Linked DNA regions of Prochlorococcus marinus str. SB. The protein of the gene in region 3 binds, or shares a complex with, the protein of the main gene of each other region. Links are inferred from orthologs where the notes say so. Each region holds a gene or a part of one and is shown on either strand. Other genes may lie near its edges.

Evidence for each region. Proteins that work in one complex are often made in the same cells at the same time.
Region 1: the proteins of EV02_RS03800 (region 3) and EV02_RS04395 are in contact, whole or in part, in a cryo-EM structure (PDB 6ZJN), measured with the Thermus thermophilus proteins. The link is inferred for Prochlorococcus marinus str. SB from one-to-one orthologs. Residues at the interface, in WP_223903221.1 of Thermus thermophilus: Met26, Thr27, Asn29, Gly31, Pro32, His34; in WP_096411116.1 of Thermus thermophilus: Glu45, Ser46, Asn48, Pro50, Ala51, Gly52, Glu53.
Region 2: the proteins of EV02_RS03800 (region 3) and EV02_RS04390 are in contact, whole or in part, in a cryo-EM structure (PDB 6KHJ), measured with the Thermosynechococcus vestitus proteins. The link is inferred for Prochlorococcus marinus str. SB from one-to-one orthologs. Residues at the interface, in WP_011057128.1 of Thermosynechococcus vestitus: Pro17, His18, His19, Pro20, Ser21, Met22, Val25, Arg27, Met29, Thr31, Ile38, Asp39, Cys40, Glu41, Pro42, Val43, Ile44, Gly45, Tyr46, Leu47, His48, Arg49, Gly50, Met51, Lys53, Ile54, Asn57, Arg58, Pro65, Tyr66; in WP_011056552.1 of Thermosynechococcus vestitus: Leu46, Met47, Tyr48, Thr50, Ala51, Cys52, Phe54, Ile55, Glu56, Ala58, Ala59, Ile61, Gly62, Ser63, Arg64, Phe65, Asn76, Pro78, Thr89, Thr91, Lys93, Met94, Ala97, Leu101, Met123, Phe124, Ser126, Asp127, Ser128, Tyr129.

The regions. Positions count from the first base shown.
Region 1 is NZ_JNAS01000002.1:338,369-341,077, forward strand. It holds EV02_RS04395 (NAD(P)H-quinone oxidoreductase subunit 3), read left to right. Parts: upstream 1-1,028; coding sequence 1,029-1,391; downstream 1,392-2,709. Other genes in the region: EV02_RS04405 (photosynthesis system II assembly factor Ycf48), read right to left, coding at 1-514; EV02_RS04400 (rubredoxin), read right to left, coding at 524-952; EV02_RS04390 (NADH dehydrogenase subunit K), read left to right, coding at 1,396-2,130; EV02_RS04385 (NAD(P)H-quinone oxidoreductase subunit J), read left to right, coding at 2,130-2,660; EV02_RS04380 (gluconeogenesis factor YvcK family protein), read right to left, coding at 2,657-2,709. UniProt on the Escherichia coli protein: NDH-1 shuttles electrons from NADH, via FMN and iron-sulfur (Fe-S) centers, to quinones in the respiratory chain. The immediate electron acceptor for the enzyme in this species is believed to be ubiquinone.
Region 2 is NZ_JNAS01000002.1:338,745-341,630, forward strand. It holds EV02_RS04390 (NADH dehydrogenase subunit K), read left to right. Parts: upstream 1-1,019; coding sequence 1,020-1,754; downstream 1,755-2,886. Other genes in the region: EV02_RS04405 (photosynthesis system II assembly factor Ycf48), read right to left, coding at 1-138; EV02_RS04400 (rubredoxin), read right to left, coding at 148-576; EV02_RS04395 (NAD(P)H-quinone oxidoreductase subunit 3), read left to right, coding at 653-1,015; EV02_RS04385 (NAD(P)H-quinone oxidoreductase subunit J), read left to right, coding at 1,754-2,284; EV02_RS04380 (gluconeogenesis factor YvcK family protein), read right to left, coding at 2,281-2,886. UniProt on the Escherichia coli protein: NDH-1 shuttles electrons from NADH, via FMN and iron-sulfur (Fe-S) centers, to quinones in the respiratory chain. The immediate electron acceptor for the enzyme in this species is ubiquinone.
Region 3 is NZ_JNAS01000002.1:454,494-458,419, forward strand. The notes cover bases 1,143-3,926. They hold EV02_RS03800 (NAD(P)H-quinone oxidoreductase subunit H), read right to left. Parts: upstream 3,237-3,926; coding sequence 2,049-3,236; downstream 1,143-2,048. Other genes in these bases: EV02_RS03810 (AMP-binding protein), read left to right, coding at 1,143-1,583; EV02_RS03805 (acyl-CoA thioesterase), read right to left, coding at 1,587-2,039; rsmH (16S rRNA (cytosine(1402)-N(4))-methyltransferase RsmH), read left to right, coding at 3,275-3,926. In the rest of the region: EV02_RS03815 (o-succinylbenzoate synthase), read left to right, coding at 1-387; more of EV02_RS03810, read left to right, coding at 384-1,142.

The DNA.
Region 1 (2,709 bases), 120 kb from region 3 along the record:
CATCTACAACTTTTGCATTCCATGATTCACCACTATCTGATGTTTCATAAATAGCACCTGCAGTGGTAGCCAATTCTGCAATACCAGCATCGACAGTTGTGATTAGAAATGGTTGGCCTGGTAATTTGTTACCCAGAGATAAACGTGTCCAATTCTTTCCTGCGTCAAGTGTATGCATAACTAATGAAGGCTGACCTATTAACCATCCCTCTTCCCCTTTAAAATCTATATCTAGGAGACGAAAATTCTCTTCAGCAGAAATATCTAATGATCTTTTTTCCCATGTTTCACCACCATCTGTAGATTCCATAATCAATCTGTTTGAGCCTACTAGAAACCCACGTTTATCATCTATAAAATCAACATCTAAAGCATTAGCCTGGTCTTCAAACTGAATTGTTGTCCATGGGCTGCTTTCACTCATCTTGACACCAGTAGATGAACAACTGCTTAAAACAAAACAGAGAACTACAGATAAGAGAAGATTAGGAATAGTGGTAAAAAAATTTTTCATTTAATTATATTAATGCAAAGAGTACAAAGAAAGGAACATTGCAGCAGCAAATGCCAACCCTCCAAAAATCAATATATTTTTTTGTCCAGGAGGTAAACTATTAAATCCAAATCCATAAACTAAATTCTCTTCAAATCCACTAGGTTTTGCTCTAGAACCAATATCCTTATAAAAATTTTTACCAGCTCGACAAACAGGGCAGGCAAAAGTATTCCCATCCAGCTCTGAAAAAGGCGTATTTTTAGGTATGTTTAATTTTTTATTTCCTTCAGACGGATCATAAATGTATCCACAACTTCTACATTCAAATCTATTTTGTTCTAAATTAGGAATAGGTTGTTCAACATTTACTCCTATGGAGTTTTCAGAAAGGTTTTCTCTCTCAAAGTCTTTAACTATTTTGTTTTCCTCAGAGGCGGGTTGAATGTTGTCACTCACGGTTTATTATTATTCTTTAAGAACTTTAAAAGATTTTGCTTAATTAAGCGACTTTTATTCAAAATTAATTTTCAAGATGTTTTTATTAACTGGCTATGAATATTTTTTAGGTTTCCTTCTAATTGCCGCAGCAGTACCAATATTAGCTCTAGTTACTAATCTCATCGTTGCCCCAAAAGGAAGAACAGGGGAAAGAAAACTTACATATGAATCCGGAATGGAGCCTATAGGAGGAGCATGGATTCAATTTAATATTCGTTATTACATGTTTGCTTTAGTTTTCGTTATATTTGATGTTGAGACAGTATTCCTTTATCCTTGGGCTGTTGCATTCAATAGACTAGGCTTACTAGCTTTTATTGAGGCTTTGATTTTCATTGCCATACTTGTTATTGCTCTAGCATACGCATGGAGAAAAGGTGCTTTAGAATGGAGTTAAAAAATTGAAACCACAATTATCCCCAAAAGCAATAAGAGAAATCCGAGAAGGAACTTGTAATCCTCTTGGTGCGCCCCAAGTTACTACAGATTTAAGCGAAAATATTATATTGACAAGTTTAGACGATCTTCATAATTGGGCTAGGTTAAGCAGTCTATGGCCCCTCCTTTACGGAACAGCTTGTTGTTTTATAGAATTTGCCGCCTTAATCGGATCAAGATTTGATTTTGATAGATTTGGATTAGTACCTAGAAGCTCGCCACGGCAAGCAGATTTGATAATAGTTGCAGGAACAGTAACTATGAAGATGGCTCCAGCCCTAGTTAGACTTTATGAACAAATGCCTGAACCAAAATACGTTATTGCAATGGGTGCTTGCACAATCACAGGAGGGATGTTCAGTGCAGATTCTACAACTGCTGTAAGAGGTGTTGATAAATTGATTCCAGTTGATTTATACCTCCCAGGATGTCCACCGAGACCAGAAGCAATTTTTGATGCTGTAATTAAGTTAAGAAAAAAAGTTGGTAATGAATCAATTTTAGAGCGCACAAAAACAGAACAAACGCACAGATACATAACATCTGATCACGAAATGAATCTAGTTTTCTCAGAAAATACAGGTGAATATCTAAACAAAACTTCAGCTAACGTAATACCCCCCTCCAAAGAAGAAAAAATAACCGAATTACCGGAAAATACCGAAAAAACTGAAATTATTAATTCTGTAGAAGATTAATGGAAAAAGACGGTTTAGCCACATCCGCAGATACTTCAATAGAAAAAGAAGGGTTTATAAGCCAATCTTTGTCTAAAGATGGAATTCCAAATCAATCTTTATCTGATGATCACATAGGAATTGAAAACATTTCTGTGGAACCTAACAATTTATATGAAGCAGTATCTGCCTTGAGAAGTTATGGTTTCAACTATCTCCAATGTCAAGGAGGATATGATGAGGGGCCAGGTAAAAATCTTGTTAGTTTTTACCATTTTATAACTGTTGATGATTTACAAAAAATCGAAAAAATTAAAGAAGTCAGATTAAAAGTTTTCTTAAAACGAGATTCTGATTTATCAATCCCTAGTTTGTATAAAATTTTCAAAGGAAGTGATTGGCAAGAAAGAGAAACTTTTGACATGTATGGAATAAATTTCATTGATCATCCCAACCCCAAAAGACTATTAATGCCTGAAGATTGGAGAGGATGGCCATTACGAAAAGATTATATTCAGCCAGATTTCTATGAACTTCAAGATGCTTATTAATTTAATTTTTTTAATTTGCGGTAAATAAACATAACTGCTCTTGCTAGTC
Region 2 (2,886 bases), 120 kb from region 3 along the record:
AGCCTGGTCTTCAAACTGAATTGTTGTCCATGGGCTGCTTTCACTCATCTTGACACCAGTAGATGAACAACTGCTTAAAACAAAACAGAGAACTACAGATAAGAGAAGATTAGGAATAGTGGTAAAAAAATTTTTCATTTAATTATATTAATGCAAAGAGTACAAAGAAAGGAACATTGCAGCAGCAAATGCCAACCCTCCAAAAATCAATATATTTTTTTGTCCAGGAGGTAAACTATTAAATCCAAATCCATAAACTAAATTCTCTTCAAATCCACTAGGTTTTGCTCTAGAACCAATATCCTTATAAAAATTTTTACCAGCTCGACAAACAGGGCAGGCAAAAGTATTCCCATCCAGCTCTGAAAAAGGCGTATTTTTAGGTATGTTTAATTTTTTATTTCCTTCAGACGGATCATAAATGTATCCACAACTTCTACATTCAAATCTATTTTGTTCTAAATTAGGAATAGGTTGTTCAACATTTACTCCTATGGAGTTTTCAGAAAGGTTTTCTCTCTCAAAGTCTTTAACTATTTTGTTTTCCTCAGAGGCGGGTTGAATGTTGTCACTCACGGTTTATTATTATTCTTTAAGAACTTTAAAAGATTTTGCTTAATTAAGCGACTTTTATTCAAAATTAATTTTCAAGATGTTTTTATTAACTGGCTATGAATATTTTTTAGGTTTCCTTCTAATTGCCGCAGCAGTACCAATATTAGCTCTAGTTACTAATCTCATCGTTGCCCCAAAAGGAAGAACAGGGGAAAGAAAACTTACATATGAATCCGGAATGGAGCCTATAGGAGGAGCATGGATTCAATTTAATATTCGTTATTACATGTTTGCTTTAGTTTTCGTTATATTTGATGTTGAGACAGTATTCCTTTATCCTTGGGCTGTTGCATTCAATAGACTAGGCTTACTAGCTTTTATTGAGGCTTTGATTTTCATTGCCATACTTGTTATTGCTCTAGCATACGCATGGAGAAAAGGTGCTTTAGAATGGAGTTAAAAAATTGAAACCACAATTATCCCCAAAAGCAATAAGAGAAATCCGAGAAGGAACTTGTAATCCTCTTGGTGCGCCCCAAGTTACTACAGATTTAAGCGAAAATATTATATTGACAAGTTTAGACGATCTTCATAATTGGGCTAGGTTAAGCAGTCTATGGCCCCTCCTTTACGGAACAGCTTGTTGTTTTATAGAATTTGCCGCCTTAATCGGATCAAGATTTGATTTTGATAGATTTGGATTAGTACCTAGAAGCTCGCCACGGCAAGCAGATTTGATAATAGTTGCAGGAACAGTAACTATGAAGATGGCTCCAGCCCTAGTTAGACTTTATGAACAAATGCCTGAACCAAAATACGTTATTGCAATGGGTGCTTGCACAATCACAGGAGGGATGTTCAGTGCAGATTCTACAACTGCTGTAAGAGGTGTTGATAAATTGATTCCAGTTGATTTATACCTCCCAGGATGTCCACCGAGACCAGAAGCAATTTTTGATGCTGTAATTAAGTTAAGAAAAAAAGTTGGTAATGAATCAATTTTAGAGCGCACAAAAACAGAACAAACGCACAGATACATAACATCTGATCACGAAATGAATCTAGTTTTCTCAGAAAATACAGGTGAATATCTAAACAAAACTTCAGCTAACGTAATACCCCCCTCCAAAGAAGAAAAAATAACCGAATTACCGGAAAATACCGAAAAAACTGAAATTATTAATTCTGTAGAAGATTAATGGAAAAAGACGGTTTAGCCACATCCGCAGATACTTCAATAGAAAAAGAAGGGTTTATAAGCCAATCTTTGTCTAAAGATGGAATTCCAAATCAATCTTTATCTGATGATCACATAGGAATTGAAAACATTTCTGTGGAACCTAACAATTTATATGAAGCAGTATCTGCCTTGAGAAGTTATGGTTTCAACTATCTCCAATGTCAAGGAGGATATGATGAGGGGCCAGGTAAAAATCTTGTTAGTTTTTACCATTTTATAACTGTTGATGATTTACAAAAAATCGAAAAAATTAAAGAAGTCAGATTAAAAGTTTTCTTAAAACGAGATTCTGATTTATCAATCCCTAGTTTGTATAAAATTTTCAAAGGAAGTGATTGGCAAGAAAGAGAAACTTTTGACATGTATGGAATAAATTTCATTGATCATCCCAACCCCAAAAGACTATTAATGCCTGAAGATTGGAGAGGATGGCCATTACGAAAAGATTATATTCAGCCAGATTTCTATGAACTTCAAGATGCTTATTAATTTAATTTTTTTAATTTGCGGTAAATAAACATAACTGCTCTTGCTAGTCTTCTAGGATCATGTCTAAGGGTTGGAGTTATTCTTTTTGAATATAATGGTGCTTGCAAAACATAATAACCCTCAGATAATAATTTTTCTTTATTGCATTGGACAGGCTCTGCCCCTCTACTTTCGTAATAATCTACTAATGGAGACTTTTCAAATTGAATCTGAGATAAGATTGAGTTAAAAATTCGAGCATTAACTCCAAAATTTGATAGTTGTTTTTCTATTGCTTTGATATGTTCATAGACATCAAGCCCATCTGTTTCTCCAGGCTGAGTCATCAAATTACTTATATAAATTTTAGGAGCATTACTTTGCAATAAGGCATCCACAATCTCTGGTACTAATAGATTAGGCAATAAAGAGGTATATAGACTTCCTGGACCAAGAACAATTAAATCAGCTTCTTTTATAGATTCAAGAGCACTTGGAAGAGCTGAAGGATTTTCTGGTAGGTAACCAATCCTCGAAATTAATTTTTTAGATTTACTGATCTTGCTTTCACCAAAAATTTTTTCACCATCTTCTAATTCGGCCCATAACATAACATCAATATT
Region 3 (3,926 bases):
GATAATAAAAATATAGATTGGTTAGAGCAACCTCTCTGTGTTGATGATATTGATGGACTAACAGAACTCAACAAAAAAATCCCTATAGCCTTAGACGAATCACTTTTAAAATTTCCAACTTTGATTGATGAGTGGAAGGGTTGGCAAATTAGAAGGCCTTCTCAAGAAAATAATCCAGTTAAACTTTTAAGAGAATTAGAAAATAAAAAAGCTTTAATATCTATAAGTACCTCATTTGAAACTGGAATAGGAAAGAGATGGCTCCATCATTTATCTTCTCTACAATTACAAGGACCAACTCCAAAAGTTCCTGGTTTAGCTATGAATAAATTCCCTAATTCGTTTCTATTTTTAAATGAAGCAAAAAAGATATGGGATCTCCTATGAAAAATAAAATTCATACTATTGAAGTTGAAAATAACGAAACTCAATCTGTAGAAAAAATTCTTGAAAAAATTAGGGAGAATAAAATTATATATGTAAAAAACAAATTTTATGAAGACGAAGATGTATTAGATTCAATTACTGAAAATGGGCCAGCAATTATCTTAAAAAGTAGTGGGAGTTCTGGAAAACCGAGACAATGTTTTCACCATTTAAATAATCTTATATTATCTGCAACTACATCAGGTCAATGGCTAATAGAGCAAGGATTTGAATTACAAAACTGCTTAATTTTAAATACTTTACCCCTGAACCATATAAGTGGATTAATGCCAATTTTTAGAAGTCAAACTTGGGGATGTCATTGTATTAATATTTCTCCGAATTTGATAAAAAAAACACGAGAACTTTTACTTTTCACAATTAAATTTAAAAAAAACAAAAAACACTTGATTACGTCATTAGTACCTACCCAATTACAAAGACTTTTAGCTCAAAAAGATGGAATTAGTTGGCTAAAAATTTTTGATCTAATTTGGGTTGGTGGAGCTTCAATTTCAGACGAAACTGCAGAACAATGTATAAAAGAAAAAATAAAATTAGCCCCTTGTTACGGCTCAACTGAAACAGCAGCAATGGTTACGAGTTTAAAACCAAAAGAATTCTTAATGGGTTTTAAAAATGTTGGAGAAATACTACCTGATACAAAAATAAGAATTAATACACAAGGATTAATCGAAATAAACTCAGCCAGAATTGGAATCGAAATAAAAGACTCTTCAAAAACTGAAAATTTCAAAAATAAAAATGGGTGGTGGCAAACAGGTGATTTAGGTGAAATTAATCAAATAAATAATTCATTATATTTAGACTTTCTTGGTAGAAGTGATAACGCTTTTAATTCTGGAGGAGAAATCGTTTTTCCAAAAGTAATTGAATCTCGATTAAATGATTTCATTATGAAAGAAAATATCCCAATTAATAAATTCAATATTTCAAAAGTGTCCGACAAATTATGGGGAAATAAAATTAAAATAATTTTGGAATATAAAGAACATACAAATCATAAAAATATTGAAAATTCATTAAATTTATTAAAAGAATTTTCTCAAAGTTGGCCTAAACATGAAAAACCTGAAAAGTGGATTGTTAAAAAAAATACCACTCCAGAAAAAATAAACTATAAATTTAAAAAATAATAATTAGCATTCTTTTAAATTTGTGCTTACATTTGAAGCCTCTATCCATCTTTCTAACTGATCGGGAAGTTCTATTTTATTTCTTGAATCAACGTCTAAAGAACAATGTATTATTTTCCCTTCTGCTGCTTTATTTCCATTTTTTATAAATAAGCTATTTACCTGGAACAAATGTGTATTAATTTTATAAGGAGCAATTTTTACTTTTAAGAAATCTCCAATTTTTATAGGCGCAAAAAAGTTGGCTTCGCAATTTACTATGGGAAAAATAATTTGACTTTTACGAATAGAAAAATCTGGAAAAATATCTTGATATGGAATTCCATAAATTTCTATACTCTCTTCCCAAGCTTCGTGCGACCATTTTAATAAGTTATGAAAATGAATTACACCTGCAGAATCACAATCACCGAATCTTACCTTCTTCTGCAATATCAACCAGTCAGCGGGTTTCATTTAAAGAACTTATCTATCAACAGATCCCATAATGACATCTATTGAGCCAAGAATTGCCATAATATCGGCGATTTTGGCACCTTTAAGAATATGAGGCAATATTTGCAGATTATTTAAATCAGCTGCTCTGATTTTAAATCTCCATGGGGTAACTTCATTATTTCCTTGAATGAATACACCTATTTCTCCTTTACCGGACTCTAATCTTGTATACAATTCTCCGTTAGGAATTTTAAAAGTTGGAGCAACCTTCTTAGCTACATATTGATAGTCCATACCAAATATTTCACTTTTCTTATCTTCAGTCGCCATTCTTTGAGCTTCCAAATTTTCTGTTGGACCTCCTGGAATCATTTTACAGGCTTGGCGAATGATACTTAGCGATTGTCTCATCTCTTCGACTCTCACTCGATATCTCGCATAACAATCACCTTCTTTTTCTGAAGCAATCTGCCAATCAAAATCGTCATAACATTCATAACTATCGACTTTCCTTAAATCCCAGGAAACTCCAGAAGCTCTAAGCATTGGCCCAGACAAAGACCAATTAATTGCCTGGTCTCTTTGTATTGTTCCCAGACCTTCAATTCTTTTTCTAAAAATTGGGTTATTAGTGATTAATTTTTCGTATTCATCAATCTTAGGTCCAAACCAGTCACAAAAGTCTATACATTTTTCTAACCATCCGTATGGAAGATCACATGCGACACCACCTATCCTAAAGAAATTATTATTTATCAACCTCTGTCCAGTAGCAGCTTCCCAAAGATCATATATCATTTCTCTTTCTCTAAAAATATAGAAAAATGGAGTTTGAGCTCCTACGTCTGCTAAAAAGGGGCCGAGCCACAAAAGATGATTAGCAATACGATTGAGTTCTAGCATTAGAACTCTGATGTAACTAGCTCTTTTAGGAACTGGAATATTAGCTAATCTTTCAGGAGCATTTACTACAATAGCTTCATAAAACATTCCTGCTGCATAATCCATTCTGCTTACATAAGGGACATACATTACATTTGTCCTATTTTCAGCTATCTTTTCCATTCCTCTATGTAAATATCCAATTACTGGCTCACAATCAATGACATTCTCACCATCAAGAGTTACAACTAACCTTAAAACCCCATGCATTGAGGGATGGTGAGGGCCAAAATTGACCACCATTGGTTCTGTTCTAGTCTCTAGCTGAGCCATTCGAAATTTAACTTCTAAATAAATCTTAGTCGAAAGTTATGCAAACTGACCTATCTGATTCATCTTTTTTCAATCATAAATCAGTTATGACAGATGAGATTATGGCTTCATTAGAGCATTACCCATTAATCCATAACAAACAACTTAAAGGAATAGACGCAACTTTAGGCGGAGGCGGGCACTCTTATCATTTATTGAGAAAATATTCTAATTTAAATATAATTGGACTTGATCAAGATCCATTCGCAAGAAAATCAGCATCAAAAAAACTTGATGAATTTAAAAATAGGCTTGATATTAGAGCTACAAATTTTGCGGATTTTATGCCAAAAGAAAAGGTTTCTTTCGTGATTGCAGATCTTGGAGTAAATAGCAACCAAATTGATGACCCTAACAGAGGATTTAGTTTCCAAAAAGATGGTCCGCTTGATATGCGCATGAATCCTTTTCTTGAGGTTGATGCAGAGAAATTAATTGAGGCTTTAAATGAAAAAGATCTAGCTAATCTAATTTATAAATATGGAGAAGAGAGATTATCAAGAAAGATTGCTAGGAAAATAAAAATGGATTTGAAGGAAAATGGGAAATATTCTGGAACAAAAGAATTAGCCTATTCTATTGCAGGCTGCTTTCCACCAAAACAAAGATATAAAAAAATACACCCAGCAACAAGAACATTTCAGGCACTAA